One region of the Agrobacterium larrymoorei genome, then DNA from elsewhere that is predicted to be linked to it. Evidence: predicted binding sites of a transcription regulator. Region 1 holds the regulator's gene; each other region holds the start of a gene.
The links. The regulator LexA, encoded in region 1, represses DNA repair genes until DNA is damaged. The targets are predictions, from matches to a motif close to TGTTCNNNNTGTGTTCNG.
Positions count from the first base shown of each region.

Region 2: the regulator LexA is predicted to act here: its motif matches at 5,087-5,104, upstream of CFBP5473_RS21570 (ImuA family protein).
Region 3: the regulator LexA is predicted to act here: its motif matches at 5,044-5,061, upstream of CFBP5473_RS05725 (ATP-dependent helicase).

Region 1 is NZ_CP039691.1:1,779,966-1,790,757, forward strand. It holds gene eno (phosphopyruvate hydratase) at 1-684, opposite strand, end outside; gene kdsA (3-deoxy-8-phosphooctulonate synthase) at 904-1,752, opposite strand; gene lexA (transcriptional repressor LexA) at 2,006-2,731, shown strand; gene CFBP5473_RS08500 (GFA family protein) at 3,183-3,581, opposite strand; gene CFBP5473_RS08505 (glutathione S-transferase family protein) at 3,808-4,494, shown strand; gene CFBP5473_RS08510 (ComEC/Rec2 family competence protein) at 4,495-6,966, opposite strand; gene gltA (citrate synthase) at 7,225-8,514, shown strand; gene CFBP5473_RS08520 (PACE efflux transporter) at 8,689-9,126, shown strand; gene CFBP5473_RS08525 (ABC-type transport auxiliary lipoprotein family protein) at 9,431-10,051, opposite strand; gene CFBP5473_RS08530 (MCE family protein) at 10,069-10,792, opposite strand, start outside.
Region 2 is NZ_CP039693.1:94,817-105,608, reverse strand. It holds gene CFBP5473_RS21580 (error-prone DNA polymerase) at 1-2,833, opposite strand, end outside; gene CFBP5473_RS21575 (Y-family DNA polymerase) at 2,830-4,341, opposite strand; gene CFBP5473_RS21570 (ImuA family protein) at 4,262-5,026, opposite strand; gene ligD (non-homologous end-joining DNA ligase) at 5,308-6,360, shown strand; gene CFBP5473_RS21560 (SOS response-associated peptidase) at 6,420-7,097, shown strand; gene CFBP5473_RS21555 (hypothetical protein) at 7,373-7,969, opposite strand; gene CFBP5473_RS21550 (hypothetical protein) at 8,302-8,538, opposite strand; gene CFBP5473_RS21545 (sensor histidine kinase) at 9,095-10,138, shown strand; gene CFBP5473_RS21540 (response regulator) at 10,141-10,518, shown strand.
Region 3 is NZ_CP039691.1:1,214,425-1,225,216, reverse strand. It holds gene CFBP5473_RS05740 (efflux RND transporter permease subunit) at 1-2,900, opposite strand, end outside; gene CFBP5473_RS05735 (efflux RND transporter periplasmic adaptor subunit) at 2,897-4,054, opposite strand; gene CFBP5473_RS05730 (carboxymuconolactone decarboxylase family protein) at 4,356-4,772, shown strand; gene CFBP5473_RS05725 (ATP-dependent helicase) at 5,103-7,586, shown strand; gene CFBP5473_RS05720 (glycosyltransferase family 25 protein) at 7,700-8,596, shown strand; gene CFBP5473_RS25560 (hypothetical protein) at 8,557-8,682, opposite strand; gene CFBP5473_RS05715 (DMT family transporter) at 8,837-9,310, shown strand; gene CFBP5473_RS05710 (DMT family transporter) at 9,307-9,729, shown strand; gene CFBP5473_RS05705 (DUF2778 domain-containing protein) at 9,730-10,792, opposite strand, start outside.

The DNA of each region.
Region 1 (10,792 bases):
AGCCTTTTCGATTGACCGCATCACGAAATCGAGTGCGTCCGGCGCGCTCTTCAGGCCAGGCGCGAAGCCGCCTTCGTCACCAACATTGGTGTTGTGGCCCTGTGCTGCCAGTTCCTTTTTCAGAACGTGGAAAATTTCCGCACCGATACGCACGGCGTCACGGATGCTTTCCGCGCCAACCGGCATGATCATGAATTCCTGGAAGTCGATCGGGTTATCGGCATGCGCGCCGCCATTGATGATGTTCATCATCGGAACGGGCAGCAGATGCGCGTTCGGGCCGCCGACGTAGCGGTAAAGCGGCAGGCCTGTCGTTTCGGCAGCAGCCTTGGCAACAGCGAGCGAAACGCCGAGAATGGCGTTCGCGCCGAGGCGAGACTTGTTCGGCGTACCATCGAGCGCGATCAGCGTCTGGTCGATATGGATTTGGCTTTCGGCATCGAAACCGCCGAGCGCATCGAAGATTTCCGTGTTGACGGCTTCAACGGCCTTTTCAACGCCCTTACCGAGATAGCGCTTGCCGCCATCGCGCAGCTCGACTGCCTCGTGGGCACCGGTGGAAGCGCCCGATGGAACGGCGGCGCGGCCGAAGGAACCGTCTTCGAGGTACACGTCCACTTCAACGGTGGGGTTGCCGCGGCTGTCGAGGATTTCGCGTGCGATGATATCGGTAATGGCTGTCATGGTCTCTCCCTTGGGACTGGAACAGATGGTTTCAGTCGCTTGTCTTAGAGCGCATCGGCAAGGCTGTGAAGCCGTTTTCAGCGAAGATGCGCAGTAGAACGATACTTAACGACGACTCGGATGTAATTGCCTTTTCGCTGTAGACGAAGCGTAAGAAATTACAATGACGACGCCCCATGCGAGGCGTCCGCCACCTTATAAAAATCGATTAGGACGAAATCAGGCCGCCTTGGAAATCGCATCGAAGGCCAAAAGTTTTTCCAGAAGCTTCGGCATGTCCTTAAGGTGAACCATGTTCGGGCCATCGGAAGGCGCATTGTCGGGATCTTCATGCGTCTCGACGAACAGCCCCGCGATGCCAACTGCAACAGCGGCGCGCGAAAGCGTTTCAACGAACTCACGCTGCCCGCCTGTGGAACCACCCTGCCCACCCGGCTGCTGAACGGAATGCGTTGCATCGAACACCACAGGTGCGCCGAGCGATGCCATGATCGGAAGCGAACGCATGTCGGAAACCAGTGTGTTATAGCCGAAGGAAGCGCCGCGTTCGCATAACAGCACATTCGGGTTGCCGCTTTCATTCAGCTTGGCCAGCACATTCTTCATGTCCCAGGGCGCAAGAAACTGGCCCTTCTTGACGTTGATTACGCGACCAGTCTTGGCGGCAGCAACAAGAAGGTCCGTCTGGCGGCTGAGGAACGCGGGAATCTGGAGAATATCGACCGTCTGCGCAACGACGGCGCACTGTTCTTCGGTGTGGATATCCGTCAAAACAGGAAAGCCGAATTCCTTTTTCAGATCGGCAAAAATCTCCATGGCGTTATCGAGACCGATGCCGCGCTTGCCGGACAGGGATGTCCTGTTGGCCTTATCGAACGAGGACTTGTACACAAGGCCGACGCCGAGCTTCGCGCAAAGCTCTTTCAACGTTCCCGCAATCATGAAGGCATGATCCCGGCTCTCCATCTGGCAAGGCCCGGCAATCAGCGAAAAGCGCTCGGTATTGCAAAACGATACGGCGCCCGCACCTTCACCGGCCACCACTTTAAGATTGTTCTTCGCAGTCATCGTCTTCCTCACAATTCCAGAGTAGCGCCCGTTTTTAAGAGCATCCGGCGAGGCCGGTTCGTTGTGCGCACGCCATATCAGCAAGGGCCTTCGGTGTCATCAGCCAATGCGCCTGGTTGCTTTTCACGAAGAAAATTTCACAACCTGAGACTTAGCGAAATTTTAAGGGATTGCAGAACACATATGGAACATATAGTGTTCGTTCTGTATTTGTTTCGCGAATCTTCGCCACACAGTCCAAGGGTGTTTCTTCATGCTCACGCGCAAACAGCAGGAACTGCTTCTCTTCATTCATGAGCGAATGAAGGAATCCGGCGTGCCTCCATCTTTCGATGAGATGAAGGATGCACTCGACCTGGCTTCAAAATCCGGCATCCACCGGCTGATCACTGCTTTGGAAGAACGCGGTTTCATCCGCCGGCTTCCCAATCGCGCCAGAGCGCTGGAAGTCATCAAGCTGCCGGAGGCTTATACGCCTCCTTCGCAGAAACCCCAGCGCGGCTTTTCGCCAAGCGTTATCGAAGGCAGTCTCGGCAAGCCGAAAGCGCCAGAGCCAGCGCCTGCGCCCAAACCCGCAAATGATGCGCTTTCCGGTGCCGTAACAGTTCCCGTCATGGGCCGGATTGCCGCAGGTGTGCCGATTTCCGCAATTCAGAACAATACGCATGACGTTGCCGTACCGATGGACATGCTAGGCAGCGGCGAGCATTACGCCCTCGAGGTCAAGGGTGACTCGATGATCGAGGCAGGGATTTTCGACGGCGACACCGTCATTATCCGCAATGGCAGCACCGCAAGCCCCGGTGATATTATCGTTGCGCTCGTGGATGACGAAGAAGCAACCCTCAAGCGCTTCCGCCGCAAAGGCGCGTCGATCGCTCTCGAGGCGGCCAACCCGGCTTACGAAACCAGAATTTTCGGACCTGACCGGGTGAAGATTCAGGGCAAGCTGGTTGGTCTCATCCGGCGCTATCATTGAGTTGAGGCGCGACAGGCTTGTGCTTGGAACATCTAACTGAAGGTGCGTAGTTGCTTCTTCAGTAAGCCCTATATTCCGGCGACGCTGTGAGATATTTCCGGGCGTGGTGGTTGTGCGTTCTTCACGGCGCTGGAAAGACCGGACACATTGGTTACAGATGTTCGGAGATTCCTGAGAGTGCGTTTTAGCTTTCGAGGGCGATCTGCGACATACTTGGCACCAAAGAATTCGCCGTTGAGATTGGCGCAGTGTTGATGGAACGAATGGTAAGAGGGTCGCTTCCAGAGCGCTTGGTACCAGCCAAATATTGTCCTCGAAGCTCATCTGCTTGTTAGCGAGTCGAGAAGGGGTGCAGAAAGTTTTGGTGAAGCGCCGAGCATGATTGATAAAATCAGCCCGAGCGACGTATCGTTAGTTAAGTGCATCGCGCCCCGCTGGGACGCGCCTTCTTTCAGCGCCCCTGCTCTTCCCGGCTTTCTGCTTCACGATTCCGGTCATATTGCTTCATCATCGGAAAATCCGGCAACCACGCCTCGCGACGGATTGTCCATAACTCATATGTCGGTTCGAACTGATTGGTGGAATCGAAAGAGCCAATATTGAGTTCGATTTCATCATCGCTTTTGCCGAAAACGGGAGAGCCGCAATTCTGGCAAAAGAAGCGTCCGTTATAGCTGCCAGTTTCGCCTTCGATCCGTACCGCGTCTTCCGGAAAAATCGCCGATGCGTGAAAGAGTGCGCCGTGATGTTTGCGGCAATCCATGCAATGGCAGATTCCAACACGATATGGTTCGCCCGATACGGAGAATTTTACTTTGCCGCAGAAGCAGCCTCCGGTTCTGGTTTCCATGCGTGGTCCTCCTTGTTCGGTTACACAGCCAAACCAAACAATTTTCAGGCAAAGAGGTTCGATAATTAATTTAGCCTGACCAGGCCTATGGGTCTTGCTGACAAGAAAACTCAATCATCAAATAGTTTGAAGACACTCATCGCTAAAGACGCCTGTATTGCCTGTCGCTGGTGCGTTACGAAGCTCAAGACATGCTATCTGTAATCGATACTAGAGGGGTCCCGCGATGTACGATCTTTATATAGCCAACAAGAACTATTCGTCATGGTCGCTTCGGCCCTGGGCGCTGATGCAGACCTTGAATATTCCATTCAACGAAAAGCTGGCTCCCTTCAACGATCCCGACCCTAAGAACGACTTCACTTGGTTCTCGCCCACCGGCAAAGTTCCGTGCCTGATCGATGGCGACGTTACGGTTTGGGACACGCTGGCCATTGCTGAATATCTTGCCGAAAGCCACGAAGGCGTTTGGGCGCAGGATAAGACGGCGCGCGCGTGGTCGCGGTCCGTTACCGCGGAGATGCATTCCGGCTTTCAATCTCTGCGCAACCTGCATCCCATGAGCGTCGGCTTGCGCATTCGCCCGCACGCACCCTCGCCGTCCCTTAGCAGTGATATCGCCCGTATCGACGCCTTGTGGCAGCAGGGCCTGCAAACCTTCGGCGGCCCGTTTCTGGCGGGAGAGCGTTTTACCGCTGTAGACGCATTCTTTTGCCCGGTTGCCTTCCGCTTCAGGACTTACGGAACCAGCCTGTCGCCCGCTTCCGAAGCATACAAAAACCGGCTTCTGAACCTGTCCGCAATGCGGGAGTGGGAAAAAGCAGCGCTGCTGGAACCATGGCGAGACCCCGAACATGAGCAGGAAGCCGCATCGACCGGCGAAATCATCGAGGACTTCCGCATCGGATCTTGATCAGCCGCCTGCCGCCAGCATATTTTCGATGTGCGGCGGCAGAGAATTATCGAAACTCTTGGCGCGCCAATCATAGCTGCGATGCAGAGACCAAGGTCTGCCAGCACCATCCATCGCCGCCCTCGCACGTCCAACTGGAGAAACGTTCGCGTTGAGCCAAAGCTCGAGCGAACCTGTGCGGCGCAGCGTGTTGTTGGTAATCAAGATCGCGCCTGATTTACACTGCGAAAAAGGCACGAAGCGCGAGCTGACGACAATGTCCGCCACATCACAGGCCGTGCCAGCGAGAGCGCTATTGGACAGAACGGCAATTTTCACGCCGCTTCCATGCCTGGCTGCGCACCAGGCATTCTTCTGGCAGGTAAAGATATTGTCCTTTTCAAAAGCTGAAAGCATCTGGCGACGAGCCTCCTGGCGCTGCCTGTCCGTCAATGCATAGGACCGCTGCGTTGACATGGTCTGCTCCCCGTTATCATCAGGCTTATCCCGCGTGATTGGTGGAACATGCCGCTCCGGCAGAGGCAGCGCCCTCTCCCACTGCTCGTAGACAAAGCCCGTCGCGCGCGACTTGGTGGTTGCAACGGCATCCGCCGTCACCAGCGCCACAAGTGCGCCGTCCTCGAAAATCAGCAAATCCGGCTTGGGGCGTAGCTGTTCGGTAAACACCATCGCAAGGCCCACAAGAATAAGCGGCACTCCCAAGAGCGCGAGCCTGCTTCGCAGCAAAGTCAACAACAGAAATCCCGCTGTGGAGATGGCCAAAAACCACTGGCTCTGCCGCCCAATCGTGGCATCGCCGCCCCAGGCGGCAACGGTTTTGGCAATATCGATCACCAGCGCCATGCCATATCCCATCACCTTCAGAAATGGTGCATCGAGACCGAACGGCATCAGCAGCATGGCAATAAGTGCGAACGGCATGACAATGATCGACATGACCGGTGTTGCCGCCAGATTTGCCGCCAGCCCATAGCTGGTGACGCGGTGGAAATGTTCGACAGAATAGATCGTTGTCGAGATACCGCCGATCAGCGAAGTGATGACGATACCACCAATAATCGTCCCGGTTTTGGACGCCGCCACCAGCCACAAAGGCGGGCGCGAGATGAACAGTCGCTCCCGGTTACCGCGCCATCTCGTCCAGAAAGCAAAGCCGGATACGAGCGCAAGTGTCGCCGCAAACGACATCTGGAAGCTCGGCCCCATCACCTCATGCGGCGAAAGCGCAATGATAATGATGGCGGCGAGCGCGACGTTGCGAAGGCTGATGGAAGGACGATCCACCAGCACCGCAATCAGCATGATCGACATCATAAGCCAGGCGCGCTCCGCCGATACCGCAAAACCGGAAATGAGGTAATAGGCCAGCGTCATCAAAAGTGCCGCAAAAGCGGAGATTTTCTTGACCGGCCAGCGCTGGGAAAAACCCGGAAACAGACCGAAGGCCAGACGCATGCCGACGAAGAAAATGCCAGAGGCAAGCGCCATGTTGAGCCCGGAAATGGCAACGATATGCGCCAGACCGGAAACGCGCAGCGCCTCCATCGTCTCGCCAGAAATCGCACGTCTCTCATCGGTGACGATGGAAGCCGCAAAAGCCCCCGCATCGCCGCCGATGATGCTTCTTATTCTGTCCGCGATGGCTGTCCGCAGCCTGTAAAGCCATGAATCTGCGCGCTCCAGCCACGTCACAACGGCGTCGTTATCGCTTTCCGAGGGCAGTGATTGAGGCGGAGAATAAAAGAACCCGGTCGCGCCAACGCCATTGAAAAAAGCGCCAAAGGCGAAATCATTGAGGCCCGCAAGCGCGGGCCCTGAAGGTGGCGACAATCTGGCTTTGCCAGAAAGCATGCCGCCAATCGCAATCGGTTCATGGCGGCTGCGAGAGAGGACGGAAACCCTGTTCGGTTGCCGGGCAAGGACGGGATTTGCCGTGGACTTCAACGCGACGATGTACCGCCAGTACCCGCGCGCATCGATTTCCCGACGTTCCACCTTGCCGACGATAGTCGTGGTCACCGCCGTATCGAGAATGATCGTGTCTGCGCGGTGCGTTTCCCAGGCGGCAAGCAGCATTCCGACCAGCATCAGGCTCGCGGCGGCCAGAAGAGAAGATGCCACGTTTTGCCGGTGGCGAAGAACCACAGCGGCGGGGAGAACGCAGACGCTGATCAGCGCCAGCATGATGGGCGATGGATCGACCGAAAGAGAAAACCAGAAAGCAGCCCCTGCCCCGATAAAAACCGGAATGAACAGAAAACTCTGGCGGTAATCCAGCTCCTCGATAATGCAGGCGGCAACACGCTGCCTGAAGCGCTGGGAACGGCTAAAGACAGGACCATGGTCTTCATCGGGGATAGCCACGACGCTTCGCGAGCCATGGATGGGCAGCAGCATATGGTCGAGCTCCGTCTCCATGACAGAGCCCTTCTCGCCCACGCGGAATTGCCGCCTTTCTCCGTGATCGTTCAACCGTCTGCCCCTGTCCCCCGGCCTTAGTTTGCAACCTCGAAATCCGGATTGCAACCGTCTTGGGTTTTAAGGAAGCATTGACCTAGAATGAAACAGCCGGGCCCAAAAGTGGCCCATATCGGGATATTCCCATGCCGCGATGCACAATTTGCCTTTTGGATAGCTTGGCATCTTCGCGCGGATCATATAGCTAATCCGAGACGCTTATAACTGGCTGATGCGTCACCGCGCATCGCCTGCATATTTCGGAGGTATAGTATGACGGAAACAAACGCTACAGTGACCCTCGGCGATAAAAAGGTCGATCTTCCTGTACGAGAAGGCACGATTGGGCCGAACGTCGTTGACATCGGCGCGCTGTACAAGAACACCGGCTCCTTTACCTACGATCCGGGCTTTACCTCCACCGCATCTTGCGAATCCAAGATCACCTATATCGATGGTGACGAAGGCGTTCTGCTGCATCGTGGATACCCGATCGAGCAGCTGGCCGAACAGGGCGATTTCCTCGAAACCTGCTATCTGCTGCTTTACGGCGAACTGCCGACGACCGCGCAGAAGAAGGATTTCGACACCCGCGTCACGCGCCATACCATGGTGCATGAGCAGATGAGCCGCTTCTTCACCGGCTACCGCCGCGATGCCCACCCGATGGCCGTCATGTGCGGCACGGTCGGCGCTCTCTCGGCTTTCTACCACGACTCGACCGACATCACCGATCCGCATCAGCGCATGGTGGCTTCTCTGCGCATGATCGCAAAAATGCCGACGATTGCGGCGATGGCTTACAAGTACCATATCGGCCAGCCCTTCGTTTATCCGAAGAACGATCTGGATTACGCATCCAACTTCCTCAACATGTGCTTCGCCGTTCCTTGCGAGGACTACAAGGTCGATCCGGTTCTGGCACGCGCCATGGACCGCATCTTCATCCTCCACGCAGACCACGAACAGAACGCCTCGACCTCGACCGTTCGTCTGGCCGGCTCTTCGGGCGCCAACCCGTTCGCATGTATCGCAGCTGGCATTGCCTGCCTCTGGGGCCCTGCCCACGGCGGCGCAAACGAAGCTGCCCTCAACATGCTGAACGAAATCGGCTCCGTTGATCGCATTCCCGAATACATCGCCCGCGCCAAGGACAAGAACGATCCGTTCCGTCTGATGGGCTTCGGTCACCGCGTGTACAAGAATTACGATCCGCGCGCCAAGATCATGCAGAAGACGATGTATGAAGTGCTGGAAGCCACTGGCAACCAGGACGATCCAATCATGCAGGTTGCTCTGGAACTGGAAAAGATCGCTCTTTCGGATACTTACTTCGTCGAAAAGAAGCTCTATCCGAATGTCGACTTCTATTCCGGCATCACGTTGAAGGCGCTCGGCTTCCCCACGACCATGTTCACCGTTCTCTTCGCTCTCGCACGTACCGTGGGCTGGATCGCGCAGTGGAACGAAATGATCGAAGATCCGCAGCAGCGCATCGGTCGTCCGCGCCAGCTCTACACCGGCGCTGCAAAGCGTGACTACGTACCGGTTTCCAAGCGCTAATCTCGCTGGATAAATTCAAGGCAGGGCGCTGTTTATTTTTACAGCGCCCTGCCTTTTTGTTGAGCAAAAACTTGAAGCGAAAACCGGCTCGGCTTATATAGGCATCAGAGGACGACCTCTGCCGGTCTGGCTGTAGCATTCGGGACGACCCGATATATTGTTCGGGAGCATCCCATGCGCACTTTACGCGATAGAATTCGCCACGCCCTCAGCTTCGAAATCATCGGCCTTATTCTCGTGGTGCCTCTAGGCGCCCTCATATTCCATATGCCGTTGGAGGCCATCGGCGTCGTCGGCATTGTCAGCGCGACGATCGCGACCTCGTGGAACTACGTCTATAATCTGATCTTCGACCACATCATGCAGCGCACCCGCGGTACCACACTCAAGACGACACCAATCCGTGTCGCTCACGCCGTGCTGTTCGAACTCGGCCTGCTGCTGGTCCTCATGCCGTTCATCGCGTGGTATCTGGAGATAAGCATTCTTCATGCGCTTGTGATGGACGTATCCTTCGCCCTGTTCTACGTCGTCTACGCCTTCGTCTTCAACTGGGCATATGATGCGGTCTTTCCACTGCCCGAGTGGAAGCAGGAAGTGGCCGCGGAATGAACTGCTAAGTCATCTTGTTTAAGAATGTCGGTTGACCGGTAGTCCGCGCTGGACAAATCTAAGCTTCATTCGCCGATCAGGGCATCCATCGGCTAAGACAAACTCCCTCATTCCTGTGCTCGTCACAGGAATCCAGCAGATGCGCGTCTGCGCGGCGGGAAGGTCTTTCAGCCCAAGACTGGGCTGGCTGGATTCCTGTGACAAGCACAGGAATGAGGGAAACGTGGAGATTGCGCCTACACCTGGAATGCTGAGGCATTAAAATTGAGAAGCCGCCAGCCTGTTGTGTGGCGGCGGCTTCAAATCAAAGCGACTTCAGCGTCCAGGCGACGATCTCGCGCGATACCGCCGCAAAAGCCGTATCCATGGCCTTCACGAAATTCGCGTTGCCTGAACCGTTGACGCGGGCGCTGGAGCGAAAGACTTCCTGGGCGCGGACCGTGCCGTTCCGGTCATTGAGAAGCTTTACCGAAATTTCGATATTGGCGACGTTACCCTTGGTATCGATTTCAAAGGTGCGGATGTCGCTTACGACCTGATAGTCGATGGCAAGCCCCTGCCCCGGACGTCCCACGCCACCCAGCTTGCCTGTGTCTTCGAAGGCCTCGACCAGCTTGGATTGGACCATCTTCGGCAGGCTGTCGCTCCACTGCGAATTCGCCAGATACTGCACCTCGGAACCGGACAGGCGAACGACGATGTTTTCGCTGTCCAGCGCCTTCAGTGCGGTTGGCTCGGCAATCAGCAACTGGCGAGAGCGAAGCGATGGCGCCTGCGAGACCGGCGGTGCGGAGACGGAAAGATCGAACGTGTCGTTCTTGGCGCTGCCGCCACATCCGGCCAGAAGCGCGCCCAACAACGGCATCATTACAACAAACTTCGTCGGGGCCGGGGCAACTCCCCGCCAGCGCATAAGCGAAACCATAGAACCACTTTCCCCCATCAACGCCGTGTCCGGCCGTCATATTGTTTTACGTTTTCGCCCCCGAAAATCAGACGCTGCGGATCGCGGTCGAAATTCGTGATCGTATTGTTCAGATTGTCCACGGTCTGACGCGTGCTGCCGATCAGCGCCTGGAAATCCTTCAGGCCCGAGCTTGAGAACTTCGCCAGATTGTCGGCAATCGGACCGATGCGTGCGTTGAGATTGTCGGCGACCGCCTTGAACGAAGCGAGCGTCTCACGCGCCTTGGCAAAAAGCGAATTGGCGTCATCGGTTCCAAGCATGCCGTCAACTTTCGCCAGAATTCCATCCACGCGGCTGGATGCGGCATTCAGCTTGCGGGACATGTCGGTGAAATCGGCGATGGCCTGATCGATATCCGGGCGACGCGTACCCACATCATCCGCGATTTGGCGGAAGGTCGAGATTGCCTGACGGGCATCTGCCGTCGCAGCAGAAACATCTTCCACCACATTGCCAACCTTGGCGGCATCGACCGACGCCAGCAGTTCGTCGGCGCGCTTGACGACGACTTGGACCTCGGCGCTTGCCTGCTCGAAGTTGCGCGAGGTGCGCTGCACGGTCTCCATCACGTCCTGAATGCCGCTGGAAGAAGCTGCAACATCGGACGTGACCTTGTCGACATTGGTCAGAATGGAGTCGATTTTCTGCGAATCCACTGCCTTGACCAGATCTTCCACCGCAGTCAGCGTGCTATCCAGA
Region 2 (10,792 bases), on a different replicon from region 1:
GCCCGTCCCTTGCATTCATCGCGTCCGCACAGGTGATGATGTTACGTTCTGACAGGTCGTTGCGCAGGAAGGCAACTGGATGCTGGCGCAGGGTCAAGCCGGTATGGCTATAGTCCTCGATGACATTGTGGCCTTCGGTCATTTGCCGAAGTGCCACCTCCGGCTCCTGCTGTTCCGCGATAGCCGCCACCTCGCGCTCGGCCGCGGCGGCAAACAAAGGCAAAGGCTCATCGCGCAAAGCCTTGATAGCCCAAAGCGCATCGCGACGTTCGAGTTTCAGCGACGGCAGATACGCATCGGCTTCCGCCAATTGGACAAGAGCCTCCGTTGGCACGCTGGATCGACGCCACATGTCATCGACAGAGACAAACGGGCTGTTCATACGCGCTGTCACGATCCGCGCGGCGTCCGCCACCGCCAGCCCCTTCACTTGCCGAAACCCAAGCCGGACAGCATGACGATCGGTACTCCCAACCTTTTCCAGCGTGCAGTCCCAGCGCGAGCGATTGACACAGACCGGCCGCACCTCGACGCCATGCTTGATTGCATCGCCAACGATCTGGGCAGGAGCGTAAAAACCCATCGGCTGACTGTTGAGAAGTGCTGCACAAAAGACATCTGGATAGTGGCACTTGATGAAATTCGACGCATAGGCAATGAGCGCAAAGGAAGCAGCATGGCTTTCCGGAAAACCGTAGGAGCCAAAACCTTCGAGCTGCGAAAACGTCTTTTCGGCAAACTCTGACGAGTAGCCGTTTTTCACCATGCCGGAGACGAGCTTGTCCTTGAAACGCGAGACACCGCCCGTAAATTTGAAGGTGGCCATCGATTTGCGCAACTGATCTGCCTCGCCACCGGTAAAACCGGCACAGACCATGGCGACGCGCATGGCGCTTTCCTGAAACAAGGGAACACCGAGTGTTTTGCCGAGCACCGCCTCCAGCTCAGGCGTCGGATATTCCACAGGCTCCTTGCCCTCACGCCGGCGAAGATAGGGATGGACCATGTCTCCCTGAATCGGGCCGGGCCGCACGATCGCCACCTGCACGACGAGATCGTAGAAGGTGCGCGGTTTTAACCGCGGCAGCATCGCCATTTGCGCGCGACTTTCGATCTGAAACGTGCCGAGCGTGTCGGCCTTGCGGATCATCGCATAGGTCGCAGCATCCTCCTGACGGAGATTGGACAGATCGATATCCTCGCCCTTGTGCTCGCGAATGAGGTCAAAGGCTTTTGCCATACAGGTTAACATGCCGAGTGCGAGAACATCGACCTTCATGAACCTTAGGGCTTCGACATCATCCTTGTCCCATTCGATGATCTGGCGGTCCTTCATCGTCGCTGGCTCGATGGGAACGAGATCGTCCAGGCGGTCATGGGTGAGGACAAAGCCGCCGGGGTGCTGACCGAGATGGCGTGGTGCCCCCATCAGTTGCTGTGCCAGCTTCAGGGTCAGCGCCAAGCGCCGGTCGCCTGGGTTAAGATTTAGCTCCTTGATGTTTCTGTCGGGCACTTCTTCTGACCAGGACCACATGCCTGATGACAGGGCCTTTATCACGTCCTCTGGCAGGCCAAGCGCCTTGCCGACATCGCGGATCGCGCCCTTGGCCCGGTAGCGTGTGACGGTCGCGCAGAGTGCCGCCTTATCCTTGGTATAGGTCTTGTAGATCCACTGGATGACCTCTTCGCGCCGCTCGTGCTCGAAGTCGACATCGATATCCGGCGGCTCGTCCCGTTCCTGGCTAACGAAACGTTCAAAGAGAAGATCATTGGTCGAGGGATCGATTGAGGTGATGCCGAGGATGTAGCAGACAGCGCTGTTGGCTGCCGATCCCCGGCCCTGACAGAGAATGCCCTGGCTTCTGGCAAAGCGCACAATCGAAAATACCGTCAAAAAGTAGGGGGCGTATTTCATGGTGCGGATGAGATCTAGCTCATGCCGAACGGTTTTGAGGACGTCAGTCGGTAAACCTTCCGGATACCGGTCGGGTGCGCATTGCCAGACATAGTGCTCCAGCGACGCCTGTGCATCCTTGCCGGGCACGATCGCTTCTTCCGGATATTGGTAGGTAAGCTCCTCCAGCGAAAATGTGCAACGACGAACGATCTCCATCGTTCGCGCCAAGGCTTCCGGATATCGCGGAAAGAGCCGCTCCATCTCTTCCGGTGGCTTCAGGTATCGATCGGCGTGTCTTTCGCGCTCGAACCCAACATCATCAATCGTTGTGTTGTGCCGGATGCAGGTGACGATGTCCTGCAATTGCCGCCGACCTGGCTCATGAAACAGCACGTCATTGGTAACGACTGTTTTGACCTTGAACCGGGCGGCCAGGTTGGATAACTCATGCAACCGCATCTGGTCGTTCTGGCGCCTGCGCAGACAGAGCGATACGTAAGCACGATCGCCAAACAGCTGCGCCACTTTTCGAAGCTGCGCGGCACAGGTAGCATCGGGTAGATCCGGCACCAGAACGACGATCATGCCTTCCGCGTAGGCCATGATATCATCCCAGTACAGGATGCAGTTGTTCTTACCGCCGCGCGACTTGCCGAGCGTGATGAGGCGCGTCAATCGCGAATAGGCGGCTCGATCCATGGGATAGACCAGCAGAGACATGTCATCAGCAAGATCTAGACGACATCCAACGACAAGGCGGATGCCCGTTGCACGCGACGCTTCGAGCGCTCGGACAATCCCGGCGAGCGAATTGCGATCAACGACACCGAGTGTTCGTATCCCTAGTAGCTTTGCGGTCTCGAAGAGCTCCTGCGCAGACGAAGCTCCACGCAGAAAAGAAAAATGGGTCGTGACCTGAAGCTCGGCGTAACTCATGCGAAAATCCCATGGCAGAACCAGCGATGCGATCCGGTTTCGGGATCAACACCATCGCCGGAGCGGAACACCCAGAGCCGCTCCCCTGACTCGTCCTCGATCACGAAATAATCGCGCACCGCCTCCATCTCGGCGTCCCGCTGCCACCACTCCCCAAAAATGCGCTCAGGCCCGTCGGCACGTTTGACTTTACGGCGCTTGCCACGCCACAGGATCGAAACCGGTGGGCGGTCTGGCATCAGCGCAATTGCCTCGATCAGCTCTGGATGTGGCAGTAACCGCACTGGCCTACGCCAGTGGCTGACCCATGCTATGGTGATCGGTTCAGCAACCGGGCTGATCCGCTGCACGGAGCGTTCCGGCACATCGGAGGCAACAGGTGCAACACGGTAAACCCGCTGGCCGCGGTTTCCGTAGATGTCGATGAGAGGCGTGACGTCCCTCACCTCTTCCTCAACCAGGTAGGATGCCTTTTGCACGTCCTCCAGTGGCTCGGCCATAACAGCGACCAGAGTGAGCTTCTCGATCCCGAAACCCGGCTCGATCTTTTCCGTCCGATCTCGAAATAGTTTTGTCAGCCACGCCACATCGCGGGCAGGCTTGGCTGTCCCCGCACGGATTGCCTGTCTCGTGCCATCAACCTTCTCAACGATGAGATCGGCGCGGCGTACGCCGAGACCGCGCTTCTGAAGTTTAGCGACCAGTTCAACAACAAGCCGCCCGACATATTTGTCGATTGTCTCTGCCGCTCCGATGGGTTCGGCAAAAGCTTTCGAGACTTCGACCAGTTCCGGAGTACGGATGGGTTCGATCGGGTCGGCGAGGCGTCCAAAGATCTGGTCGAGACGACGCCCGACCTCTGGACCGAAGCGAAGGGTCAGTGGCGCGCGTGGAGTGTTGGCGAGCTCACCGACCGTCTGGAAACCGAGGAGGCGCAGATCGCTCACAATTTTTGCCGGAAGACGCAGAAGCGCAATCGACAGCTTTTCAATGGCGCGGACCGTCTCACCGGGCGGAATGACGATCCTCTCGCGGTTGATCGCGCGGGCACAGGCGTGGGCGGCACCCCAGCTATCAGCAACAGCCACTCGTGCGGTAAGCTTCTTGGCAAGAAACTGGTTGACGATTTTCGTGACCATCGGCAACTCACCGCCCTGAAGATGGTCGGCGCGCTCGGTGTCCATGACGATACCATCGATCCCGTCAACGGCGACGATTGGCGAATAGATCGTCAGCGCCCAGAGTGTGATGCGTTCGAGTGCGGCTCGGTCGGCTTCATCATCTGCGTCGACCAGCATCAGACCGCGAAACAGCGACTGTGCCTTCGCTGCTGCCATGCCGACATGCACGCCTGCCTTTCGGGCGTTGGCGTCCGCAGACGAAACCCACCGCTTCGAACCGCTCTTCGCGATCACGGCGATTGCCTGCTCAGGCGGAATGGACGGATCGCCGCGGCGAATGCGATCCGTCGGCAGATCCGGTAGATAGATCGAGACGACCCTTGTCATCGCACGCCCTCACGAGAAACTCAGCACACTCACCCGCTTTCACGCGCATCAATTCCAGAAACCACTGAGGTCTGCCCATACCCGGTACCGGCAGCTCTTCCGACGGCATAACGCTGACGCGCCATCGGGTGGTCGAGGCCGTCGGCTGGCCGAAATCATTCGCTTCCGTCTGCCGTCGCCATCGTCTGACCGCAAGCGCCATCGTCCCTGTCCGCTCTGCTGCAAGCTGCAGCCTTCGGGAGCTCACCATGGGCAAGCGGACGAGTTCGCCGACGACGGCGCCCAGCCCACCGAAGGACAGGCCCTCCTCCATATTGGCCAGCACATCCTCTTCCCTATCGGACTCCACGAAAATCACCCGGTCGGGATGAAGCCCCACCTCGGCCAGTGCCGGAAAGAACAGATCCGGTCGCGTCAGACACCAGACGACGGGACCTTTTGTCCGCGCAGCGATACCGGCAACACAGAGGGCTGCGGCCGCGCCATCCACAGTCCCTGAGCCCCCTCCTGCAAACTCATGCAACGCGCCATAGGCAAGTCCACCACCAGGAAGAGATGCATCGATTTCGCGAACGCCGAAGGAGAGCGTTCCCGCGCGTTTTGCAGTCACACCTTCCAAGGCGGCGATGCGATCGCGCAAATCGCAGATTACATCGGAGGCGCCCTTGGGGCGGGCAGCGGTCATCGTTCACGGCTCCTTTCAAGGTCGTGCTAAGAGGATCGACGTCATGTCGTACAGATTATTTGTTCATTGTTTGTTCTCATGGATCGAAAGAGTCAAGCGGGGCAAAGTTGAGGAATATTGTCCCAGGATTAGCAAAGCTGAAGATTCGAAACGGATTCAAAGACTAAGCATTGCGGAATTTATTTTGAAGGCGACGCGTCCGTTCAGCCCAAACAAGTGGATATCGGGGACAGAGCGTCGTCGTCACAATCTTCTTAAGCTTTTCGTGCTGAACTCTCTCAATGACGAAGCCACCGAGATCAAAACCGCTCCTTCGTGATACCGAAGCCCCGATCCGCTCAAAGCCGCGGCGGAAGCGCAATCCCGCACAGCCGCAGCTTTTGATCGATCCGATGCCTGATCGCGTCGAGCCAGCGCTTGCGCAGCTACAGGCGCATCCACCCAAAGGTGACCAGTGGAGCTGGGAGATCAAATGGGACGGCTATCGTCTGGCCGTTCATATCGCGCCAACAGGAGTCCGCATCCTCACCCGTGGCGGCCATGACTGGACGCACAGGTTTCCTGCGATTGAACAGGCAGCCAAAGCGCTTGGACCAGCGACGATGATTATCGATGGCGAGGCGGTCATGCTTGATGATGAGGGGCGGCCGGATTTTGGCCTACTGCAGAAGTCATTGGGTGCTTCGGGCAGGGCTGCCGGTAATCGAGCCTCTGATGCTGTCCTTTACGCCTTCGACCTGCTTTATCTGGATGGCCATGATCTCAGAGAGATGGAGTATCGCTCGCGCCGCCATCTTCTTGAAGACACATTGAAGGGATGTGAGGGTGCTATCCGTGTGTCGGAAACCCTCGACGCCAAACCCGACGTTTTGCTAGAACACGTTCGCAGCCTTGGCCTTGAGGGCATCGTCGGCAAGAACATCGATCAGCCCTATCGCTCCGGCCGCACCGGCGACTGGGTGAAGATCAAATGCGTTGCGAGCGAAGCGTTCATGATCGTGGGCTTTGAGCCATCGACGGTATCACCTAGCGGCTTCGCCTCAGTGGTATTGGCTGCCTACCGCGGTGACGAGTTCGTCCACATCGGAAATGTCGGCACAGGCTTCAAGGAAGCTGAGATGACAAAGCTGCGTAAGATGCTGGACAGGCTGCGCTGGAAGCAAAAGCAGCCGCCTGTGCCCTACCCCGAAAAATCGGATATCGTCTGGGTCGAGCCAACCCTGATCGCCGAGATCGAGTTCAGAGCCTGGACTGGAGACGGCAAATTGCGACATGCTTCTTATAAGGGTCTGCGGGAACGGCAGGACAACGCTGAGGTTTTCCGGCTCGACTAGCGAAAATCTTCTGGTGCGGTACAGTCATGCTGACCGTAAGAAGAGATGGACGACATCCCATGTGCAATCTCTACAACATCACAACGACAAGCGACGCCGTGCTTCAGTTCACCAAGGCGTTCCGCGATGCCGCACGCTGGAATGAACCTTCGCTCGATGTCTATCCAGGATACAAGGCACCTGTCGTCCGCGTGGGCGAGGATGGCAAACGCGAAATCGCAAGTCTCACCTGGGGCATGCCCTCACCTCCCGCCTTCGTAAAAAGCTACGACCCAGGTGTCACTAATATCCGTAATGTAACATCACCCCATTGGCGGCGGTGGCTAGGGGCAATCAGCCGCTGCGTCGTGCCATTTACATCATTTGCAGAACCGGACCCTGCAAGCAAAGTGCCAGGGGGCCGCGTTCCGAACGCGTGGTTTGCAAGAGATGACAGTCGTCCACTGATGTTCTTTGCGGGCTTTTGGACCCCATGGAAAGGTGTCCGGAAAGTTCGCTATAGCGAGCAGGAATACGAGCTCTTTGGGTTTCTAACGGCGACGCCAAACGAAGTCGTCAGTCCGATCCATGAAAAGGCCATGCCAGCGATCCTGACGACACCAGAGGAGGTCGATCTGTGGCTGACAGTGCCTTGGGAGGAGGCCAGAATGCTTCAGCGACCGCTTCCGGGCAACATGCTGGTGATCGTTCCGCCACCCATCGCGGTGAAGAAGGAAGACGAGCTCATTCTATTTTGATGTCAGTCTCAGCCTAGACCAGGATCACGGTCGTAGCACTATAAAGAACGATGTGCAGATCCCGGATCATCGTCGTTGCGGTCGAAAAGGCTTGAGTGATTTCAGACTCGTCACGCCATCCTGCCCATCGGCTGAAGGCGAAAGACCGCAATTGGCCCTTAAGCGGACGTTCTTTAAGGCATTCCTCGGAAGTCTAAAATGAGGGTAGAATGCGCGCAGTTTCCTCATGCAGTCGGGTGACATCGACTTGCTTTCAGAGGCTATCTCACATTTTTTTAAAGGGCATCAAGCTCGGCGCCAGCCTTGCTGGCCTCGAACACCTTCTTCCCCTCTCGCTGGACGTAAATGAGACGCCAGAATGTGTTCTTGTGATTTGAATTAGCCGAAAGCTCGACTGTGCTGGCATCTGATTTGTAAGTCCGAAACCAATTAGCCTCGTTCTGGCTAAGGGAGTACGCAAAATTTTCCGCTCTACCATAGAAGGTATCGCTGGGCCGACGTTCGTACACCCCAGTTTCGGTATAATTCTTTGCCAGAGAAGCAGCGAGTTGATTGTAACGGTCAATGATGCGGGACCCATACTGGTCATTGACGAACTCTTCCCCCAGAACCACGATACGCCAGAGGCGATCGTCATGCCCGAACGACAGCATCACAAGCTTCATGTCAGCTAGCGCCTTGGGCAAAGAAGTCGCGACGTAAGTTTTGCCGAACGTCGTGTTATCCGCAGGACGCAGTACAACACCGAGTTTTTCGATTTCAGAAGCACTGACCACCCATTTAAGGCCGAAAGGGGCGGAAGCTTCCTGAGCGAGAACCGGCTGAATCAGTGTCATTAGAAGGAAAGCGAGAAAGGCCAATGTTTTTTTCATAGCGCGTCACCGTCCTCCACTGTTTCCTGACCCATGGGAGTCGCGGACCGCCCCTCAGATAGCCGGTTCCAAGTAAAACCATACCGTTCAGACAGCAGCGCAAATCGAAGCTGGGAAATACTCAATTCTGCTGTTGCAGCATTTGCTAAGGCGATTGCTGGGACTAACCCACCGGTGTACCGACTCGCCTCAGCGCTCAAGCGGTCGCGCTCGCTTGTTGCTGCGGCTAGGTCTGCCCCGATGGCAGCAATCCTTCTTTCGTCCGGCTGATGGAGCTCACCATTCAAAGTATAGTTCAGGTCGATCCGCCGCAGGAAGCTGAGGCGCTTCTGTTACAGCATGGCAGCGGTCACCTTCAGCGTTTCAATGCGAACATCGATGAGGCTGCTGATCGCACCGCCGTCGTAGCGGGCCTTTTGCGCTTCTGCCGTAGATATCTCGTTTGCAATATTAACGAGGTCTCGGTCCAAATCTTCAGTGCTAGGATCACTACCAGCGTAGCTGATGAGAGTCAGGCCGCCGCCTAGGAAAATTAGGCAAGCAACTGCAGTTGCAATGATGGTTTTCATGAAAGCCCCCTTCCATATAAACGCTTCAGTATCCGGCCGCATACAAAGACGCAAGCGCCACCTACCACTCAACTTAACTGTTGCATGAAAGTGAAAGCAGACAGCAAGCTTCCGGGATTTCAGGCATGGCGTCAACGACTAAAATTGGGGCCAGAGGCGAAACTGATCGAAGTGTGCCGCTACGCCTGCATCTGGCGCAAAGCTGCCGTAGCCACCGCTTTGAATGGAATCGAACCTCTGTTCCGGTCGTGTGACAGCAGTAGCGGCATCAACTTTCTTCCAAATTGAAATCATACGCTGTTGTTGGACGAATGCTGCCTCGGCCCCCAAAGCGGTCAAGCTGACTGGCATAACCAGCCAGGAAGGAACTATATTGGCCCGCGCCAGTTACCCGGTCTGCTACGAAAAAATTGTAGAACACCGACCGCTGTGCTTGTAACAGTTCGTCGACGAGGGGCGATTTTGCAGAATTACCTTTTTAGATGGCCTCCTTTTGGGAGGATGCGATGGCCGAATTTACCACCGGCCTTCGCAACTGAGTTTGTTGGATTAGCCTATGAATAAAAGCAGACCGACGCTGTCGATGGATCGACTGCTGGAGTGGTCGACCGATCACCGCTTCAGTTTGTTGTCGCAGCTCCTGATCGTCAGTGCCAGTGTTGTGCTCGTCGGTGTCTTTCGAGCCTTATTGATCACAGCGTTATTGCCTTGGCTCTTTTTCATCCCTGTCATTGTGATGAGTGGCCTCATTTTCGGACGGGCCGCCGGCTTGTACGCAAGCTTGTCTTCAACGATCGTCGCTGCTGTGACTATTGGAAGCTTTTCGAATCCCCTTTGGCTCACCGGTCCGCAGTGGGCCGGCAGCATCCTGTTTCTGGTTGTGACGATGGGACTGGCGTGGCTCGCTGCGGAATTGCTGGCGGCGTTTCGGCGTTATCGGAAGCTGGTGGAACAGCACGCCGCGACCAACGCCGAGCTGAAGCAATCCGAAGAACAACATATTCTGCTGAATCACGAACTGGCACACCGTCTCAAAAACATTCTCAGTGTCGTGCAGTCGGTTGTCTTCCAAACCCTTCGGCAAGCCCAAGACCTCCCTTCCGCCAACAAGTCCTTGTCTGCCCGGCTTGTCGCACTTGGAGACGCCACCGCTATCTTGACGGCCAATTCCTGGTCCCATGCCGATATAAAGGTTCTTATCGATAAGCTGCTCTCTCACCATGGGGAGATCGGACAGCGAATAATCGTAAATGGACCGCCCCTCGTGTTGAACTCTCAGGTCGCACTCGCGTTTGCCCTGGCACTTCATGAGCTTGCAACAAACGCCGTGAAATACGGTGCATTATCCAATGAGAAGGGCCGTATCGATCTGTCGTGGTTCATCGATAGGTCGCAGTTGCAACCTCATCTAAGGTTCAAATGGCAGGAGATCGATGGTCCTCCGGTGGTAAAACCTGCTAGTCGTGGATTTGGCTCAACTATGATCGAACGATCATTGGGTGCATACTTCAAGGGTGATGCGAAACTCGATTATCGCCCATCTGGCTTGGTGTTTGAAATCGACTGCGACCTCTCAGCAGCGGGAATCATCGAAGGATAACTATGGGACAGAGTAGACCGATCAACACTCACGCAATCCTTCTTGTCGAAGACGAGGCTATCGTCCGTTTCGGGCTAGCAAGCTTCTTCGAGGATTATGGTTACAGAGTTTTCGAAGCAAGCGATGCCGATGAGGCCATTCGGATTTTAGAGCGAGAGAGTTCTATACGAATTGTGTTCACCGACGTCCAGCTGCCTGGTGCAATGGATGGTCTGAAACTCGCCCATTATGTCCGCGAAAGATATCCGCCAACGCTTCTACTTTTGACGTCTAGCTCCAATCCCGTCGATGCGAAGTCGCTTCCGTCTAATAGCCACTTTATTGCGAAGCCTTTCGATCCACCTCGCATTCTACAAGTGATTGAACGCCTGACGAATTGATTGGAAGGTTTGTGCTTGCCTGCCCCAGCCAATTTCCACACAGGGCGGCTGTGATAAAGATATCTCTCTCCGCCGCTTTTCTGTTTCATAGAACGTTCGATGGAACTTGCTTCCATCCGATTAGTTCTGCGCAAAGGGAAGATCGGGGAAAATTTTTTATGATACAGCGCGCACCCAACCTCTCTAGATTTCTGGCGCATGATGCGATTAGACAAGCTGCACGGCAAGCATCTATCCCAGCTGTCGATAGCGACAAAACCTTCGATCATCTGCT
Region 3 (10,792 bases), 570 kb from region 1:
ATCGTCATCATCACCGGGCGCAGGCGGATGCTGCAGGCTTTCTCGATGGCTTCGCGCACGCTTGCGCCCTGATCGCGCAGGTGGTTGGCGAATTCCACGATGAGAATACCGTTCTTGGCCATGACGCCCACCAGAAGCACGAGGCCGATCTGGCTATAGACGTTGAGGCTCGATCCCGTAACGAGCAGCGCGATGACGGCGCAGGCAAGACCGAGCGGCACCGTGGTCATGATGATGAGCGAGCTCAACACGCTTTCGAACTGTGCCGCGAGCACGAGGAAGATGATGGCGATGGCAAAGCCGAAGGTCAGCAGCATACCGCTGGAATTTTCCTGAAGCGTTGCGGCTTCACCCAGCGGCATCAGGCGCGCGCCGGATGGCATGATCTGGCCTGCCAGCTCATTGACCTTGGCCGCCGCCTCACCCAGCGAAACGCCTTCGCGCAGATTGGCGGAAAAACCGACGGATGGCAGCTGCTGCTCACGGTTCAGCTGCGGCGCAACGGCGTTTTCCTTCAGCGAGGCAATCACCGACATCGGCACCATCTTGCCATCTCCCGTTTTCAGGAAGATGTTTTCGAGATCGGTCGGATCGTTGATAGGACGCGTGGAGGCCAGAAGACGCACCGGAATGGCATCGCCATCCACGAACACATCCACGATGGAACGGCCCTCGAGCAGAGACTGCATGGCGCGAGACAGGCCGGTAATATCGATGCCGAGGTCGGAAGCACGCTCGCGGTCGATGGCGACGGAAAGCTGCGCCTGATTGGGCTCGTTATCGAAACGCGGCGTATCGAACATGCCGGTTTCTTCCATCGCCAGAAGCAGCTTCTGCGTGGCCTCGGTCAGTGCCGGGTAGTTCGAACCGACCATCGCCATGCTCAGCCCGTTGCCAGCACCACGAATGCGCAGGCTGTTCGGCTGCTGCGCCGTGCCGCGCAGTGCAGGCACCTTCTGTGCTGCGGCGTTGATATCCTGTGCGATCTGGTTCTGCGTCCGGTCGCGGTCTGCCCATGGGGCCAGCGTCAGCACCATGAAACCGGTGTTGGACGAGCCGTTCATGCCGGTGATCGAATAGATGTTGCGAATTTCGCCACTGTCGCGCAGGGGCTTCAGGTTCTCCTCGATGCGCTGCAACTGGTCGCGCGTATATTCGAGGCTGACGCCCTGCGGCGCGGTGACGCGCATGAAGATGGAGGAACGGTCTTCGCGCGGCGTCAATTCGTTCTGCACCATGCCGAACGCCACCCAGGACGCACCGGCAAAGGCAAGCGACACGACGATAACGATCAGCGGATTGCTGAGGCAGCTCGAAAGCGTGTTCTTGTAGGTCGTGGCAAAGAGATTGCCGAACCAGGCAAGCGGACCGCTCTGGTCCTCCACCGGCTTCTTCAACATGCGCGATGCCAGCATGGGGCACAGCGTCAGCGCCACCACCGAAGACAGACCGACTGCGAAAGCCAGCACGAAACCGAATTCACGGAACAGGCCGCCAAGCTGGCCGGGAAGGAAGGACAGCGGAATGAACACGGCGGCAAGTGTGGCCGTCGTTGCCAGAACCGCAAAGAAAACCTCCTGCGTGCCGAGAACGGCTGCGGCACGCGGCCCCATGCCTTCTGCACGACGGCGCACGATGTTTTCCAGCACCACAATGGCATCGTCCACCACCAGACCCGTTGCCAGCACGATGGCGAGCAGGGTCAGGATGTTGATGGAAAAGCCCACCATATAAATCGCAACGAGCGTGCCGATCAGCGCAACTGGCATCGTAATGGCAGGAATAAGCGTTGCGCGCCAATCCCGCAGGAAGAGATAAAGAACGACCACGACGATCAGCGCGGAAAGGCCGAGCGCCAGTTCCACTTCGTGAAGCGCACCCTCGATGAAAACGGCATCGTCACTGGTCACGACGATGCGCGTGCCCTCCGGCAGGTTCGGCGCCATGGCATCCACAGCCGCCTTCACGCCGCTTGAAATGTTGAGCGTATTGGACTGCGCCTGCCTGATGACGCCAAGGCCCACACCCTGCACGCCGTTGGAGCGAAGCGACGTGCTTTCGTCATCCGCGCCAAGCTGCACGCTTGCAATATCGCGCAGGCGCACCTTGTTTTTGATGATGAGGTTTTCGAACTCGGCAGGCGTCGTCAGATTGGCGGTTGCGCGAACCACGATATCCTGCGTCGTGCTTTTCAGCGAACCGGCAGGAACATCGAGCGCCGCCGTTGCCAGCGCATTGGAAACATCCGTCACCGTCAGGCCCCGGCTGGCAAGTGCCGCCTGGTCCAGATCGATGCGGAAAACCTTTTCCTGATCGCCATAGAGCTCCACATCGGCCACGCCATCCACCGCCGCCAGACGGTCGATGATCTCGTCATCTACCAGCTTCGTCAGGTCTTCCATGCTGAGCGTGGACGAGGTGACGGCAAGGCGCATGATCGGCTGGCTGTCAGAATCGGCCTTGATGATCTGCGGTTCGTCCGCATCATCCGGCATCTGGTTCGCTACACGGCCAATCGCATCGCGCACATCGTTTGCCGCAACGGCAAGGTCGATATTGTCACCAAATTCCAGCGTCACGCGGCTGGTGCCGAACTGCGACGCGGACGAAATGGACTTCACGCCGCTAACACGCGCGACAGCCCCTTCGATTGTCTGCGTCACTTCCTGATCGATGGTCTGCGGAGACGCGCCGTCATAGGTCGTGCGCACCGAAATAACCGGGCGGTCGACATCCGGCAACTCGCGCACCTCCACGCCGACGAGCGCGGCAAGGCCAGCGACCACCAGCAGCGTATTGATAACGGCGGCGAGAATGGGCCTGCGCACGAAAAGCGCTGTGAAGGCCAGCTTCGAATCCTGACCGGTTGGCGGCGTCTGTCCGTTCTGAGGTCCACTCACTGGCTTGCGACCTCCGGTGCTTTCGGTTCATTGCCAATGCGCACCGCGCCACCTTCACGAACGCGCTGAAGACCTTCGGTTACCAGCAGATCGCCCTGCGCCAGCTCGGCCTTCACCAGAACCGAATCCGGGTTGCGCTGAACCACCTGAACACGGACCTTGCCGGACTTGTTGTCCGTCACGCGCCAGACGTAAGAGCCCTCGGCATCCCACTGCACGGCCAGCGGATCGACAGACGGAAACGTTTCGCCCTGAAACCGCATGGTCACGCCGAAGGACATGCCCGCGCGAAGCTCATCCCTGGCATTATCGAACACGGCGCGGACGCGCACGGTGCGGCTTGCCTCATCCACGCGGTTATCGACCGCCTCCACTTCACCCTTGAACGTCTCGCCCGGGCGCGAAATCGACGTCGCTTCAACCGGCATGCCCACCTTGATGGCGGTGGTAAAGCGCTCCGGCGCCCAGAAGTTGACGAGGATTTTCGAGCGATCATCGAGGCTGACGATGCTTGTCTGCGTCGTTGCATTGTCCCCGACATTGATAGCCACGATCCCGGCAATGCCTTCGATTGGCGCCACGATGTTGCGGCGCTTGAGATTGAGTTCCGCCGTACTGACCGCAAGCTTTGCCGCTTCTTCGGCAATCTGCGCATCCAGCACGTCGAGACGCGCGACGGATTGCAGGTTCTTATAGGAGGTGGATTTCTCGATAGCGCTTTTTAGCGAAACCTGTGCCTTGTCGCGCTCGATCAGCTGCTCGTCATCATCGAGCCGCGCCAGAACATCACCCTCTTTGACCTTCTGGCCGGAAGAAACGAGGATTTCCGAGATCAGGCCCGAGGCTTGCGGCGTAACCGTCACGGTCTGGATCGCTTCGCCATTGCCGATGGCATTCAGGCGGTCGTTCACCGTGCCTGTCTTCACCGGCGAGGTAACGACCAGCGTCGCATTATTGCGTCCGCCGCCACCACCCTGACCACCGGAACCACCGCGCGCAGGAGAGCCCGAAGCAGTCTGGGCGGCAGGTTTGTCCGCGCCCACAATGCCAGTCTTCGCAAGCAGGCCCTGCCCCGTGGACGAATTAAACGCCCATAGACCGAAACCAGCCCCAACGACTGCAAGACTGACAACGACTTGGCTCCAAACCCGCATGCAATTCTCCGTATGATCTTTCCGTTCTAAGCCGCGCTCTAAAGCCCAGGGGCTGCCGGATGATTTGCCGCAGTATCTTTGCTCGTGCATAACAACGCAACGCAAGATTCCGTTTCTTACGGAATTGTAATTCAACAGACTTTTTACTGCATCAAATCAAAACAGGGTCGTTTAATTTATTTTAGGTTGCAATATCGTGACAAAAACCCGGTCGCATTTAAAAAATATGCGATCAGCCGATCATCAGTCTTCCGGTAGCATGTTATCATCTTCCTGCAAGCCGATATGGGAGGAGAAATCGATGAGCACCGTTTCGAAGGCACAGAACCCGGAAGCCGATCCGCGCGTAAAAGCGGTGTTCGATGATATCCGCACCACCCGTAAATCCGATTTCATCAACAACATGTGGCTCTACCTCGCCTTCGACCCCGATCTTCTGGAAAAGACCTGGGCCGAGGTAAAAGCCGTCATGGCAACGCCCTCCGCGCTCGATCCCGTGGTCAAGGAAATGCTCTATATCGCAGTCTCCGTCACCAATGGCTGCTCCTATTGCGCCCATTCCCACACGGCAGCGGCGAAGGCCAAGGGGATGACGAACGACCAGCATGCCGACCTCCTGCAAGTCATTGCGCTCGCCGCCAAAACCAACCAGCTTGCGACAGCACTTCAATTGCCGGTGGATGCGGCATTTGATGCGGATGTGGATCGATCAGTGTAGTGCCTGTTGGACTGGTTCTACCGATCAACGCCTTATGACTGAGAAAATTGGCAGGACGAATCCATCCCCACTGCCGTCATCCTCGGGCTTGACCCGAGGATCCAGCCACGTCTCCAGCAGCGGTGCCCATGGATCCTCGGGTCAAGCCCGAGGATGACGCAAATGGGTAGCTTCGAAGACACTCTGACCCTGCACGCTCGTCCATGATGCAATACGTAATCTTGCCAAACGCCCCTAACCGCCCCGAAATCATCACGAAGACAGTCGATATGGGAATAAAAGAAGAACGAACTTCTGGCGTTTATATCCCGAATCACTACATTGAGCCGCATGAGCAACAGTTTCGACGATATGCCGTTCTTCGATGAAGAACCAAATGAGCCGCGCCGTCCGGCTCCGAGCGCACCGGCTGCCGGTGGTCAAGGTACACCGGGCCTGGGCATCGCCGCGCGTGCCATGGCCGCCCGCGACCAGGGGCGTGCAGCGCCCGATTATCTTTCCGGCCTCAACGCCGAACAGCGCGAAGCTGTCGAAACGCTGGATGGACCGGTTCTGGTTCTGGCGGGCGCGGGCACGGGCAAGACGCGCGTGTTGACCACGCGTATCGCCCATATTCTCGCGACCAACCGCGCCTATCCCAGCCAGATTCTGGCAGTGACCTTCACCAATAAAGCGGCGCGAGAGATGAAGGAGCGTATCGGCGTTCTCGTTGGCGGCGCGGTCGAAGGCATGCCCTGGCTCGGCACGTTCCACTCCATCGGCGTCAAGCTGCTGCGCAAACATGCGGAGCTCGTCGGGCTGAAATCGGACTTCACCATTCTCGATACCGACGATGTTGTCCGCCTCATCAAGCAGCTTATTCAGGCTGAAGGTCTGGATGACAAGCGCTGGCCTGCCAAGCAGTTCGCGGGCATGATCGACAACTGGAAGAATAAGGGTCTGACACCGCCGGATATTCCCGAAGGCGACAGCCGCGCCTTTGCAAACGGCAAGGGACGCGAACTTTACGCCGCCTATCAGGCCCGTTTGAGAACGCTGAATGCCTGCGATTTCGGCGATCTGCTTATGCACCCGATAACCATTTTCCGCAAGCACACGGATATTCTGAAGGAGTATCACCAGAAGTTCCGTTACATTCTGGTGGACGAGTATCAGGACACCAACACCTCCCAATATATGTGGCTGCGGCTTCTGGCCCAGCGCTCCAAAAGCGAGCCGCAGAACGTGTGTTGCGTGGGCGATGACGATCAGTCCATCTATGGCTGGCGCGGCGCGGAAGTGGATAATATCCTGCGTTTCGACAAGGATTTTCCCGGCGCCAAGGTCATCAAGCTGGAGCGCAATTATCGCTCCACCGAACATATTCTTGGCGCTGCCGGGCACCTGATCGCCCATAATGAAGGCCGCCTCGGCAAGACGCTCTTCACCGATCGTGTCGATCCGAACGATGAAAAAGTCGTGGTCCACGCTGCCTGGGATTCGGAAGAGGAAGCCCGCGCGGTCGGCGAAGAGATCGAGCAGCTGCAGCGCAAGGATCATCCGCTCAACAACATGGCGATCCTGGTTCGTGCATCTTTCCAGATGCGCGAGTTCGAAGATCGCTTCGTTACGCTCGGTCTGAACTACCGCGTTATCGGCGGCCCGCGCTTCTATGAGCGTCTGGAAATTCGCGACGCCATGGCCTATTTCCGCCTCGTCTGCCAACCGGCAGACGATCTGGCCTTCGAGCGTATCGTCAACACGCCGAAGCGCGGCCTGGGCGATACGACGATCCGCAACCTGCATGATTATGCGCGCGCTCGCGATATCCCCATGCTGGCTGCCGCCGCCGATATTATTGAGACGGACGAGTTGAAGCCGAAAGCCCGCAAGGCGCTGTTCGACGTGGTGCAGGATTTCCGCCGCTGGCAGAGCCTGCTGGAAAACACCGAACATACGGTTCTGGCCGAACAGATACTGGACGAGAGCGGCTACACCGCCATGTGGCAGGCGGATAAGACCGCCGAAGCGCCCGGACGACTGGAAAACCTGAAGGAACTCATCCGCTCGATGGAGAGCTTCGAGAGCATGCGCGGCTTTCTCGAGCACGTCGCGCTCGTGATGGATGCCGAGCAGAACGAGGATCTCGACGCCGTTTCCATCATGACGCTGCACTCCGCCAAGGGTCTGGAATTCGAAACCGTGTTTCTGCCGGGCTGGGAAGAAGGCCTGTTCCCGCATCAGCGCTCATTGGATGAAGGCGGTCGTTCCGGCCTCGAGGAAGAGCGCCGCCTCGCCTATGTCGGCATCACGCGTGCGAAGCGCCGCTGCCACATCTGGTTCGTCTCGAACCGGCGCATCCACGGCCTGTGGCAATCCACCCTGCCCTCCCGCTTCCTCGATGAACTGCCGCCTTCCCATGTTGAAGTCTCCGCATCGGAGAGCAATTTCGGCGGTTATGGTGGGCGCGGCGGCTACGGCCAGTCACGCTTCGACAAGGCAGACCCGTTCACCAACAACTATTCGACACCTGGCTGGAAACGAGCCCAGGCCAACCGCTCGGATGCCACGCGCGACAATTGGGGCACCCGCTCAGGCCACTCCGTAGAACGCATCGGCTACGGCGAAAGCGGCCCGCGCACCCGCACGATAGATGGCGAACTGGTGGCAAAGTCCGTCGCCGACACCCCGTCGAAATTCGCCATCGGCGACCGCGTCTTCCACCTGAAATTCGGCAACGGCAACGTGGCCTCGGTAGAAGGCAACAAGCTGACCATCGATTTCGACCGTGCCGGGCAGAAGCGGGTGCTGGATGGGTTTGTGGAAAAGGCGTGAGCGCTGCGGTGCAACGAAAAAGATTTCACTGAACGTCGTAACAACCCTATTCCTTTCGGCATGATAATCGGCAATAAATCCTTCATGAAAGCGGGTTTTGCCGAGAGAACGCATTGGATTTACTGCCATTCCCCAGGAGCAAGCTGGCCATATATCTAATTAATATGGCTGACGCGCATGAACGCCGTGAAACGATGTTGTCGCGGCTTTCAGCTTTGGGGCTTGTACCTGACCGTATCCATGCGGTCGATGGTAGGGCGCTGAGCTTCCCGATGCCGCAGTTCAGCGAGCGCTCTTATAAGTTACTCCATGGTCGGCGTACCTGTCCGCCCGAGATCGGGTGCTATCTCAGCCATGTGGAATGCGCTCGAAGCCTGCTGGACAGCGAAGCAGAGTTCGCACTCGTCCTCGAAGACGACATCGTCTTCGAAAAGGACTTCCTCGATTCCTTAAGCGCTGCGCTTCACCAGTCTGGCAGTTGGGATATCCTACGTCTCTCAACGGTCAATGACGGGCGAAAATTCCCTTTCAAGCGCCTGACGCACAGCAGATCGCTGGCCATTTCTCTCACACGGGAGAAAGGCGCTGGCGCCTATGTGATAAACCGCAAGGCGGCGCAGTGGATCGTTACTGACCTCATGCCAATGCGTCTGGCCTATGACATCGCTTTCGATACGGAATATCTCGCAGGCTTGAAAGCGGCTTTCATTTTTCCGCTTTGCGCGACCCAGAATGCGGATGGGGGAAGCCAGATCCAGCGGAATATGCGTAAGTTCCGTCTGCCAGGCTGGCGCTATTTCACGGTGCTGCCTTATCGGGCCTACCTTGAAACCGCGCGTTTCCTATTACGCTCCGCTCACCTGCTGGTACTGAAAATCCGCTATCGAAATGAAACATTGGTGGACAGGCATGTGTCCGAAGCGTCACTGGTCACGCCCACGCCGGAGCTAGTCCACACCATGTTCTCCGATCACGCAGTCGTCTCGCCCGGCGTGAAGCCGATCAGGTAAACCGCCGCGACGACGATGGCGAGAATGAAAATCGAGATGACAAAAACTGTCATGCGGTTCAGGGGCTTGCGTGTCGTTTTCTTCATGCGGCAAGAACTTTTCACCGCCGATTTTGTTCCCTGTCAGCTCCCCCACATCACCCAAAACGAATGGGTATATCAACGTATTTCGTTTCCAATTCACGTCCTTAGCGCCTAAAGCTGAATCAACCTTTCAGTCAGCTCCTGCAAAAGACCAGTCATGACGCCGATACGCTCCAACCCGCTCCATCTGGCAGCCGCTTTTGCCAGCGGTTGTCTCTTGACCCTTATGGTCCATTTCAACGGCATGCTTGCGCATTTCGGCAATGCCCTGTTCTCCTCATGGACGGCACATGGCACGGGCACGGTTGCGGCGCTGGTTTATTTGTCGATCCTTTATCGCAAACCCGCAGTTGGAGAACCGGCAAAGCCGAAGGCGCCGCTTTGGGCCTATCTGGGTGGGGTTGTCGGCGCTGCCATCGTCATGCTCACCTCCACCGCCGTCAATTCGCCGCTTGCGCTTTCCGGCACCATTGCGCTCGGTCTCGCGGGTCAAGTCATCTTTAGTCTCGCGGCGGATTTCTGGGGCTTGTTCGGTCTGCCGAAGCGCCGGCCAAAGGCGCGCGATCTCGTTGCCATCGCACTCATTCTTAGCGGCAGCGCCCTCATCATTCTGGTTGGGAGAGCGGCATGATCATCTGGATTGCCATGGCCTTTGCGGGCGGCGTCTTCGTCTCGCTCAGCCGCCAGATCAACGGGCGTCTCAGCCTGTCGAATTCCCCGCTCATCGCGTCTTTCTGGAACCATATCGTCGGCTTCGGCGTGCTGACCGCGCTTGGCCTCATCCTCGGGAATCTGCTGCCCGCAGGCGCGGCAAATGCGCCGTGGTATGCCTTCATCGGCGGGCCGATCGGCGTCATCTTCATCGCATCGGGAAGCTGGCTCATTCCGCGCATCGGAGCCGTCAATACGGCATTGCTCGTCATCAGCGGGCAGATGGTATCGGGCGTGGCGCTCGATTTCTTCAGCGATCAGCCGCCCCGCATCTGGGCGACTGCACTCGGCGTATTGCTGATCCTCGGCGGCATGGCGATAACGCAGCGCCGCCGCTGATTACGAGTCGGAACCCTTGCTGAACATGCTGAACAGCGTTTTACCGCCGCTCTTCGAGCCACCATTGCTTGCAGCCATGGAGGATGGACGGCCCGACAGCTTCGGCACCACGACGATGCGTTTCACTTCGCCGCGTTTGAAGGCGGCCAGGAATTTCGAGTAATCCTTGAACACGACGCAACCGTTGGATTCGCCGCGCTTCGCCAGCATGTATGTATGCGCCAGAAGACCGTTGCGGCCATGTGGGTTGACGCCGTTCTCAGGCGTCAGACGAATGGCCTCGACGCCGTGGAAGAGCGACTCGCGCATGGTCAGGCGGTAGCTGGAAGGTGGCGTTGCGCCCCGCATCTTCACGTGAACGAAATCGGGATTATCCCGCATCTTGCCGATGCCGGAATGCGCCTCGAGCTTTTCGCCGCTCGGCAGATGCACGACGCCAGCAGAGATGTCGTAAACCGCAGTGCCATTGCCACGGTCTGGCCATGGAACGGCGTCCATCTTCGTCTCGCGCATCGGATTATCCGGGCGCGCGAAAGCCACCATGCTGCTGGTCGCAGGCTGTTGAACCGGCGGACGCGCAGGCGTTGGAACGGCAGCAGGTGCGGCCAGCTCCTTTTCGGCAGGCGAAGGGTTCGTCGGCCGCGGCGTTGGCTCTACTTCCACGGCCTTGGCAATTTCCGGGCGGAAGCTTGGCAGCGGAACGGTTTCCGGCAGAAGATCGATAGAGTCATCCGCCGTCGTCTGCGGGCGTCCAAGCGCCACTTCGAAGGCCGGATGCTCCTTTGCCTGCGTTTCCAGCATGGCAAGTTCAGGATTGTTACGCCCCAGCGCGGAATTCACGATTGCCGAAGGCCGCAGCGCTGCGAGCGCCTTCACCGTCGCCTGCCCCTCGGCATCGATGGCGGCCTGCGTTCCAAAGCGGTCGGCAAACAGCTTGGCGCTGAGTTGGTGTTCTGCGGCCACGCGCGTCATTTTCTGATGCGCGTCCGAATGGCTGGCAAGGCGGGAGAATTTGCGAATGTGAACGCTCCGCTCCACAGCATCGCTGCTTGCGGAAGGAACG